Regions from separate parts of the Cupriavidus sp. FW216-B1 genome, predicted to be linked through region 2. Evidence: predicted binding sites of a transcription regulator. Region 2 holds the regulator's gene; each other region holds the start of a gene.
What was found. Region 2 encodes LexA, which represses DNA repair genes until DNA is damaged. Its sites were predicted from a motif close to ACTGTATNNNNATACAGT; they were not measured.
Positions count from the first base shown of each region.

Region 1 (3,271 bases), on a different contig from region 2:
GCGTGCTCAACAAGAGCCTGAACTTCGCCGTGGAGCTCGAAGGCAAGGACGCCTTCGGCCGCGAAGCCGGCGCCGCCATCGTGCAGGCGCCGCGCGCGCTGCCGCGCGTGATCCTGCTGCCGAGCAAGATCTCGGGCTGCCCGCACGGCTTCGTGTTCCTGTCTTCGATCCTGCATGCGCACGTGGGCGAGCTGTTTCCCGGCATGCGCGTGCGCGGCTGCTACCAGTTCCGCGTCACCCGCAACAGCGAGCTGTTCGTCGACGAGGACGAAGTGCGCAACCTGCGCGACGCGCTGCAGGGCGAGCTGCCGCAGCGGCACCTGGGCGACGCGGTGCGCCTCGAGGTGGCGGACAACTGCTCGCCCAAGATGACGCGCTTCCTGCAAGGCCAGTTCGGACTGGAAGAGACCGAGGTCTTCGCCGTCAACGGGCCGGTCAACCTCGTGCGGCTGCTGCCGGTGCCCGACAGCGTCGCGCGCGACGACCTCAAATACCCGCCGTGCCGGCCCGGCCTGCCGAAGGCGCTCCAGCAGGAGCAGACCGACATGTTCCGCGCCATCCGCGACGGCGACATCCTGCTGCACCACCCCTACCAGTCGTTCGCGCCCGTGGTGGACTTCATCCGCCAGGCCGCCGAAGACCCGGACGTGATGGCGATCAAGCAGACGGTGTACCGCGCCGGCAACGACTCGGCCCTGCTCGACGCGCTGATCGGCGCGGCGCGGCGCGGCAAGGAAGTCAGCGTGGTGGTGGAGCTGCTGGCCCGCTTCGACGAGGAAGCCAACATGAACTGGGCCGCGCAGCTCGAGGAAGCCGGCGCGCACGTGGTGTACGGCGTGGTGGGCTACAAGGCGCACGCCAAGATGGCGCTGGTGGTGCGGCGCGAGGGCGGCAAGCTGCGCCGCTACGTGCATCTTTCCACCGGCAACTACCATTCGCAGACCGCCCGCAACTTCACCGACATCGGCCTGTTTACCTGCAAGGAAGCCATCGCCGCCGACGTGGCCAACGTGTTCTCGCAACTGACCGGGCTCGGCCATCCCGGCACGCTCGCGCACCTGTGGCAGTCGCCGTTCACCATGCACGCGGCGCTGATCGAGGCCATCCGCCGCGAGGCCAGGCACGCCAGGGCCGGCCGCAAGGGCCTGATCATCGCCAAGATGAACGCGCTGCTGGAGCCGAAGATCATCGAGGCGCTGTACCAGGCTTCGTGCGACGGCGTGAAGATCGAGCTGATCGTGCGCGGCGCCTGCGCGCTGCGGCCCGGCCTGCCGGGGCTGTCGGAGAACATCCGGGTGCGCTCCGTGCTCGGCCGCTTCCTCGAGCACGAGCGCATCTTCTATTTCTACAACGACAAGGCCGAGGACGTGCGCCTGTCCAGCGCCGACTGGATGGAGCGCGACTTCTTCCGCCGCGTCGAGATCTGCTTCCCGGTGCTGGACAAGGCCCTCAAGAAGCGCGTGATCGAGGAAGGCCTCAAGCGCTATCTCAAGGACAACCGCGATACCTGGGAGCTGGAGCCGGACGGCAGCTACCGGCGCCGGCGCGGCCACCGGCTGGTGTCCGCCCAGGACACGCTGATGAACCAGTTGGCGTAGCGCCCCCTCGACATCGCCCGCGTCCGGGCCGGCCGGCGCCGCCTCATCGCGGCAGATCGCCGGCCGTCCGGCGCGGCATCCGCCACGCTTTCCCCACCTCATCACCCATTGCCGCAACCGGCACTGCCGCCGTCCGGCCCGGGCAATCCCGGGCCGGCTGCCAGCCGCCGCGCCGGCATTGGCGGGCAGGTTATTCATAAGCCACATCCATTCCCCCGAATCCGCCGTTCCTTGAAATCCCCCGATTACTGTATATATTTACAGTTACTGTATGCATGAACAGTATTTCAGGAGCCCATCATGGAACATCTGGTCCGGGTCCAGAACGAATACGACCGCCAGGTCCTCGCGTGGCTGCGCGCGCGGGTCGGCGACGCGGCCCTCGCGGCGGCAGCGCAGCGGCTGACCGGGGAACGCAAACCCTACCTGTCCACGATCTGCCGCAGCCTGAACGTCACGCCGCCGCCGCGGCGCTCGCTGCGCGCGCAGGCCAACCGCGCCACGCGCGAAGTCGGGGACCGCTACCTCGCCTCGATCCGCCAGATGCTGGCGCGCCCGGCGCCCGCGGCGCGGCACGCGGTGGCACTGGCCGCTTCCCAGCCGCCGTCGGTGCTGGCCGGGAACCCCCGCTGACAAGACTGCCGGCTCAGCGCTCGCTGTCGAGAAACGCCATCTGTTCCTCGCCGTAGCGCGTGCCGGCCACGGCTTCGCGCGGCACCGCCTGCTCGATGCGGGCCATGTCCTGCGCCGACAGCGGCAACCGCAGCGACCCCAGCGCGCCCTCCAGCTGCGCCAGCGAGCGCGAGCCGACCAGCGGCACGATCTGCACGCCGAGCGCGCGGCCCTTGGCCAGCACCCAGGCGATCGCCACCTGCACCGTGGTCGCGCCCAGTTCCTGCGCCACCTGCCCGAGGGCAGCCACGAGCTGCTGGTTGCGGCCCAGGTTCTCGCCGGTGAAGCGCGGCAGGTGGGCGCGGAAATCCCGCGGCCCGGTGGGGCGCGAGCCGCTGATCAGGCCGCGCGACAGCACGCCGTAGGCGGTCACGCCGATGCCCAGCCGCCTGAGCACGGGGAAGATGCCGGCCTCCGGCCCGCGGCTGAGCAGCGAATATTCGATCTGCAGGTCGCTGACCGGATGCACCTTGTGGGCGCGCTCGATGATCTCCGGCCCCACTTCCGACAGGCCGATATGGCGCACGTAGCCGGCCTTCACGAGATCGGCCACGGCGCCGATGGTGTCCTCCACCGGCACGGCCGGGTCGTGCCGCGACATGCGGTAGATGTCGATGTGGTCGGTGCCGAGCCGCTGCAGGCTGTAGGTGATGAAGTTCTTCACCGCCTGCGGGCGCCCGTCCATGCCCAGCCAGTTGCCGTCGGGCGCGCGCAGCGAGCCGTACTTGACGGACACCAGCGCCTGCCCGCGGCGGCCCCGGAGCGCCTCGCCGATCAGCATCTCGTTGTGGCCGGCGCCGTAGAAGTCGCCGGTGTCGAGCAGGTTGATGCCGGCGTCCAGCGCCGCGTGGATGGTGGCGATGCTCTGGCCGCGGTCATTGGCGCCGTAGAAATCGGACATGCCCATGCAGCCCAGGCCCAGCGCCGACACCTGCTGCGGCCCGTGCGCGCCGAGCGCGGCCAGGGGAACCCCGGGGGATTGGGAAGACTGGGACGACGTG
Region 1 covers NZ_JBYTEL010000001.1:1,072,506-1,075,776, forward strand. The annotation lists gene ppk1 (polyphosphate kinase 1) at 1-1,598, shown strand, start outside; gene AC3WXD_RS04675 (CppA family protein) at 1,899-2,231, shown strand; gene AC3WXD_RS04680 (aldo/keto reductase) at 2,245-3,271, opposite strand, start outside.
Region 1: the regulator LexA is predicted to act here: its motif matches at 1,846-1,863, upstream of AC3WXD_RS04675 (CppA family protein).

Region 2 (3,271 bases):
CCCGGCTGCGCGTAGCTGGCCAGGATTTCCACCTGCGGCCACGCCGCCGGCACCGGCATGGCCGCGACCGGCAGCCGCAGCGGGGCGCGGGTGAAGCAGACGAAATCGTCCTGCACATAACCGACCGGGCCGCCCGCCGGCGAAGCGAAGGCGTTCACCGCCGCCGTGTGCGCCTTCACGGCGTCGCGCGCGGCGTGGATCTCCTGGTTGACGACCAGCAGCACGCCCTTCCCCGCCGACGCCGGATGGCTGGCCACGCGCACCGCGTCGAGCAGATTCAGCGGGCCGTCCGCGGACAGCGAAGTCGACGGCCGCATGGCCGCGGTCAGCACCACCGGCAGCGTGGCCTCGCAGGCCAGGTGCAGCACCATCGCCGTTTCCTCCAGCGTATCGGTGCCGTGCGTCACCACGATGCCGGCGACGTCGGGCTGCGCCGACCAGAAGCGGATCCGCTCGACCAGCCTGGACCAGAGCGCGAACGACATGTCCTTGCTGTCCACCTGCGCCACCTGCTCCGCCTCGATGCGCGCTACCTCGCCAAGCGCGGGCACGGCTCCGAGCAGCGCCGACACCGGCACCGTGGCGGCCTGGTACTTCGCGCTGCTGGCGGGATTGGACGAAGAACCGGCAATGGTGCCGCCGGTGGCAAGCACAACGACGCGACGCAGTGAGGACATGGCGGGGGACGTGTAGGAAGCCTGGAGTCGAAAAAAACGCGCGCCCGGAACGGGCACCGCGTGCCGCGGATTGTAACCCTGCGCATCCCGACACCCGCAAGGCGCGCCCGCAGGCAGGCGTGTTGCAAACTATTCGTCGATGCGCCGCGTCCTAAAAATTCCGCTTGCACTTCACTCGATACTGTATAAAATCACAGCATACTGTTTAAACGTACAGTGCCTTCCAATAACAGCGAAAACAACAGCGAACAACGGCGACTATGGCGACCCTGACACCGCGGCAGCAGCAGATTTTCGACCTGATTCGCAGCACTCTCCAGCACACCGGCTTTCCGCCCACGCGTGCCGAGATTGCCGCCAAGTTCGGCTTCTCCTCGCCCAATGCCGCGGAAGAGCATCTGCGCGCGCTGGCCCGCAAGGGCGTGATCGAACTCACCCCCGGCGCGTCGCGCGGCATCCGCCTCAAGGTATCGCGCAGCGACTCCGAGTTGCCCGACCAGTTCTCGCTGCCGATGGCGGGCGTCATGCAGCTGACGCTGCCGCTGGTCGGCCGCGTCGCCGCCGGCAGCCCGATCCTGGCCGCCGAACACATCGACCGCCAGTACCAGGTCGATGCCTCCGTCTTCGAAGTCCAGCCCGACTACCTGCTGCGCGTGCGCGGCCTGAGCATGCGCGACGCCGGCATCCTCGACGGCGACCTGCTCGCGGTCAAGCGCGCCAGCGAAGCCGCCAACGGGAAGATCGTCGTGGCCCGGCTCGGCGAGGACGTCACCGTCAAACGCCTCAACCGCCGCGGCGACACGATCGAACTGATCGCGGAGAACCCCGACTTCAGCAACATCATCGTCCAGCCGGACCGGGAAGAATTCTCCCTGGAAGGCATCGCCGTCGGCCTGATCCGTACCGGCGCGTTCTAAAAGCCCCAAGCCTCAAGTGCGGCTGGAGCGGGTTCGCCCGCCTCGAGCTGCACCCGATATGCCAACGCCATCCGCGCTGCGGATGCCGACAACTGTTGTTGCAAATCACCAGGTGTAGCCATGCTCCCAGCCAATCGCTTCTCCACCCGCCGCCCCGTCAAGCCCGTTCCGTTCCGCCAGTCCAAAGGCGTGCGCATCTACCAGGGCGCGCAGCGGCGCACGATGGTCGGCAGCATGGCCGCCATCTGCCGCATGCTCGAACTGGAAGACCTTCCCAAGCTGTCCGTGTAATGGCGCGTGCCACGTGGTGGCGCAGCGTGGAGACGGTTGCCATTCGCCGCATGCGCCAGCCTCATGAAATTTTTTGAGGCGAAGTACTAGCCATGTGCCAATGAAGTTTGTATAATCTTGTTTTTCGTCGATCAGCACTCAGCTGAAAGACAACGACGGTGGCTGTAGCTCAGTTGGTAGAGTCCAGGATTGTGATTCCTGTCGTCGTGGGTTCGAGTCCCATCAGCCACCCCAGAATTCTCTTCGGTATCGACGGCTTAAGCATTAACCAGCCGTTCGCGATACAAGATATCCGATAAAAGCGGATATACCCAACGGCGCCTCTGGCGCCGTTTTTGTTTTCTGCCGCTGGCAAGCATCGCACCGATGCTCCAATTTGCCATTGCCCGGACTCCCCTCCTCAAACCAACGTCGCCAGTTGACCCGCTTATCGCGCATGCGAGGCCGGCCATTTTGCAATTGTTGACAGTCAAACGGTACGTTGCTTCTTATGCTGGCCGCGGCACCATCCCCTTGGTGCTCATATTCGACACTTCCCGATGCCGCTGCGCTGCTCCCCCGGCCCAGCGGCTTTTTTTTGGCGGAACGGCGGCCGCAGCCGCGGTGACAGTTGTTGACAGTCCATGTCTCCGCATCCTGATAGCCTTCAATCTCGCATCGTCATCCTCCGCTGGGTACGGTGCGGCTTCCTGTCCCCGCCGGGCATTCGTGTCCGGCGGGGTTTTCTTTTTTGGCCGATGCGTGGTTCCGATGTCTTGCGGACTTCGGGACCTGACCGCCATCGAGTGGCCATGCAAGATGCCCCGGCCACTGCCTCTCGATTCATGGCGGACATGCCATCCACATGGGGAAGGCATTATCCTGACACCGCACTCCCCATGCGCGCGGAAATTGCGGGGCGACGCTGTTTGTCCCGATACCCACTACACACCAGGAGATCTGGATATGGCCGGCTCGAGCCTCTTGCTGCTGATCGACGACATCACCTCGATCCTTGACGACATCGCGTCCATGAGCAAGCTCGCCGCCAAGAATACCGCCGGCGTGCTCGGCGACGATCTCGCTCTCAACGCGCAGCAAGTCACGGGCATGAAGGCCGACCGGGAGCTGCCGGTGGTGTGGGCAGTGGCAAAGGGATCGCTGCGCAACAAGGCAATCCTGGTGCCGTCCGCGCTGGCGATCAGCGCCGCGATTCCGTGGGCGATCACGCCCCTGCTGATGATGGGCGGCGCCTTTCTCTGCTACGAGGGATTCGAGAAGATTGCGCACAGCCTGCTGCATCGGCGGAAGGCACCGGAGGCGACTGTCATCCGGAGCGAGCCGCCGGCAACGGATCTGGCTACGCTCGAAAAAACGAAGGTCCGCGGCGCGGTGCGCACGGATTTC
Region 2 covers NZ_JBYTEL010000036.1:24,475-27,745, forward strand. The annotation lists gene AC3WXD_RS33945 (asparaginase) at 1-677, opposite strand, end outside; gene lexA (transcriptional repressor LexA) at 938-1,594, shown strand; gene AC3WXD_RS33955 (hypothetical protein) at 1,715-1,885, shown strand; tRNA gene AC3WXD_RS33960 (tRNA-His) at 2,044-2,119, shown strand; gene AC3WXD_RS33965 (DUF808 domain-containing protein) at 2,831-3,271, shown strand, end outside.

Region 3 (3,271 bases), on a different contig from region 2:
CCTGCAGGCGCAGGGCATCCGCGTGGTGATGGCCACCGGCGACGGCGTGGCCACGGCCCGGGCCGTGGCCGGCAAGCTGGGGATCGGCGAATACCACGGCGAGGTCAGGCCGGCGGACAAGCTGGCGCTGGTCGCCCGGCTCCAGCAGGAAGGCCGCGTGGTGGCGATGGCCGGGGACGGCATCAACGATGCGCCGGCGCTGGCCAAGGCCGACGTCGGCATCGCGATGGGCACCGGCACGGACGTGGCCATGAACAGCGCCCAGGTCACGCTGGTGAAGGGCGACCTGCGCGGCATCGCCCGCGCCCGCAAGCTGTCCGAGGCGACCATCCGCAACATGAAGCAGAACCTCGGCTTTGCCTTCGTCTACAACGCGCTGGGCGTGCCGCTGGCGGCCGGCGTCCTGTATGGCGCGACCGGGATGCTGCTGTCGCCGATGTTCGCCGCGCTGGCCATGAGCCTGAGCTCGGTGTCGGTGGTCTCCAATGCGCTGCGCCTGCGGCGCGCGGCGGTGTAGGCCAGCGAGGGCGGACACCGCGCGCGGCGCGTCAGAACAGCGACTGCTGCGCGGACGGCGGCTCCGGCACGCGGAACAGGTCGGCCCGCAAGGGCGGGCGCTGCTGGTTGAGCCCGAAGCGGCGGCAGGCCTGCGCGAAGCGCTTGCCGACCAGCTCGGCGAAGATGCCGGTGCCGCGCATGCGCTGGCCGAATTCGGACTGGTTGTGCTTGCCGTCGCGGATCTGCTCGATCAGGCTCATGACGTGGCGGCGCCGCCCCGGGTAGTGCTGCTCCAGCCATTCGACGAAGAGGTCCCGCACCTCCAGAGGCAGGCGCAGCATGACGTAGCCGGCCGCCCCGGCGCCGGCCCCGGCGGCGGTCTCGAGCACGCGCTCGATGTCGAAGTCCGTCAGCGCCGGAATGATCGGCGCCACGATGACGCCGGTGGGAATGCCCTGCCCGGCCAGGCGCCGCACGCCCTCCATGCGCCTGGCCGGCGTATTGGCGCGCGGCTCGAGCCGCCGGGCGATGTCCGCGTCGAGCGTGCCGATCGAGACGTAGACCCGGGCCAGGCCCTTGGCCGCCATGCGGGCGAGGATGTCGGCGTCGCGCGTGACCAGCGACGATTTGGTCGTGATGGCCACCGGATGGTTGAATTCCTCCAGCACCTCCAGGATGGCGCGCGTCAGCCGGTGCTCCCGCTCGATCGGCTGGTAAGGGTCGGTATTGGTGCCGAGCGCGATCACCGAGGGCACGTAGTGCTTCTTGCTCAGTTCCCGCCGCAGCAGCTCGGCCGCGTTCGGCTTGGCGAACAGCTGCGTCTCGAAGTCCAGCCCCGGCGACAGCCCGAGGTAGGCGTGGGTCGGGCGCGCGAAGCAGTACGAGCAGCCGTGCTCGCAGCCGCGGTAGACGTTGATCGACTGGTCGAACGGGATGTCGGGCGACTGGTTGCGCGTGATGATCGATTTCGCCGCTTCGAGGACCACGATGGTCTTGCGCGGGGGCAGTTCGCCGTGGGCTTCCAGGACCGCCGCGAGGCCGTCGTCGTCGGGCTCGCGCGACCAGCCGTCGAAGCGGGATTCGACGTTGGAAAGCGCCCCGCGGCCGCGCTGGAAACCGGTCTTGAGTGACGCCATGACAACTCCTGCTGCGCGTTACGATGTACTGTATAAATATACAGTATCGAGGCGCCGCATGCAGGTTTTCCGGGGGCGTGGCGGCGCGCGGGAAAGCGCCGCGGGCTGGCGGGCCGCCCTCAGGCGAGCGGCGCCTTTTCGTCGACGGCGATCGCCAGCGTCTCCTTGATTTCCTCCATCACCACGTAGCTCTTGGACTGCGCGGCGCCGGGCAGCTGCAGCAGGATGTCGCCGAGCAGGCGGCGGTACTCGCCGATCTCGCGGATGCGCGCCTTGATGAGGTAGTCGAAATCGCCGGACACCAGATGGCATTCGAGCACTTCCGGGATGCGCGAGACCTCGCGGCGGAACTGCTCGAACATGTTGCCCGACTTGTTGCCCAGCGAGATCTCCACGAACACCAGCAGGCCGCTGCCCAGCAGGGCCGGATTGAGCCGCGCGTAGTAGCCCATGATCACGCCGTCGCGCTCCATGCGCTTGACCCGCTCGATGCAGGGCGTGATGGTCAGCCCGACGGCCTCGGCCAGCTCTTTCATCGACATCCGCCCGTCGGCCTGGAGCAGCGCCAGGATCTTGCGGTCCAGCCGGTCGAGGCTGCGCACCGGTTGCCGGCTCGTTCTCATGAGTAGTTCCTGTTTCCTTGAAAATTACGATAACTATGACTGCATATATTTAAATAGTATAGAGAGAATTACTTTATCCACCCTCTTTTTTGGTTTCGAGCCCCCGACTATGCGAGTTCTCGTCCTTGGCAGCGGTGTAATCGGCGTGACAAGCGCCTGGTATCTGGCCCGCGCCGGCCACGAAGTCACCGTGATCGACCGCGAGGCCGCGCCCGCGCTCGGCACCAGTTTCGCCAACGCCGGGCAGATCTCGCCCGGCTACGCATCGCCGTGGGCCGCGCCCGGGGTGCCGCTCAAGGCCATCAAGTGGATGTTCCAGGAACACGCGCCGCTGTCGGTGCGCCCGGACGGCACGCTGTTCCAGCTGCAGTGGATGTGGCAGATGCTGATGAACTGCTCGGCCGAGCGCTACGCCACCAACAAGGAACGCATGGTGCGGCTGGCCGAGTACAGCCGCGACTGCATCCGCGCGCTGCGCGCCGATACCGGCATCGCCTACGAAGGCCGCCAGCAAGGCACGCTGCAGGTCTTCCGCACGCAGGAGCAGCTCGACGGCGCCGCCAAGGACATCGCCGTGCTCGAGCAGGCCGGCGTGCCCTACCAGTTGCTGTCGCGCGGGGATCTCGCCGCGAGCGAACCGGCGCTGGCCGCGGTCAGCCACAAGCTGAGCGGCGGCCTGCGGCTGCCCAACGACGAGACCGGCGACTGCCAGTTGTTCACCACCCAGCTCGCGGCGATGGCCGAGGGCCTCGGCGTGAAGTTCCACTACGACCGCACCATCGACGGGCTGCTGACCCGCGGCGACACCGTCACCGGCGCGATGATCGGCGGCCAGCCGGTGACGGCCGACCTCGTGGTGGTGGCGCTGGGAAGCTGGTCGACGCCGTTCCTGAAGAACATCCTGCCGGGCCTCTCGAACCTGCCGGTCTACCCGCTCAAGGGTTTCTCCATCACCGTGCCGATGACCGACGCGGAGCGCAGCCCGGTGTCGACCGTGCTCGACGAGACCTACAA
Region 3 covers NZ_JBYTEL010000006.1:41,172-44,442, forward strand. The annotation lists gene AC3WXD_RS14660 (copper-transporting P-type ATPase) at 1-517, shown strand, start outside; gene AC3WXD_RS14665 (PA0069 family radical SAM protein) at 549-1,634, opposite strand; gene AC3WXD_RS14670 (Lrp/AsnC ligand binding domain-containing protein) at 1,754-2,257, opposite strand; gene AC3WXD_RS14675 (D-amino acid dehydrogenase) at 2,367-3,271, shown strand, end outside.
Region 3: the regulator LexA is predicted to act here: its motif matches at 1,662-1,679, upstream of AC3WXD_RS14665 (PA0069 family radical SAM protein).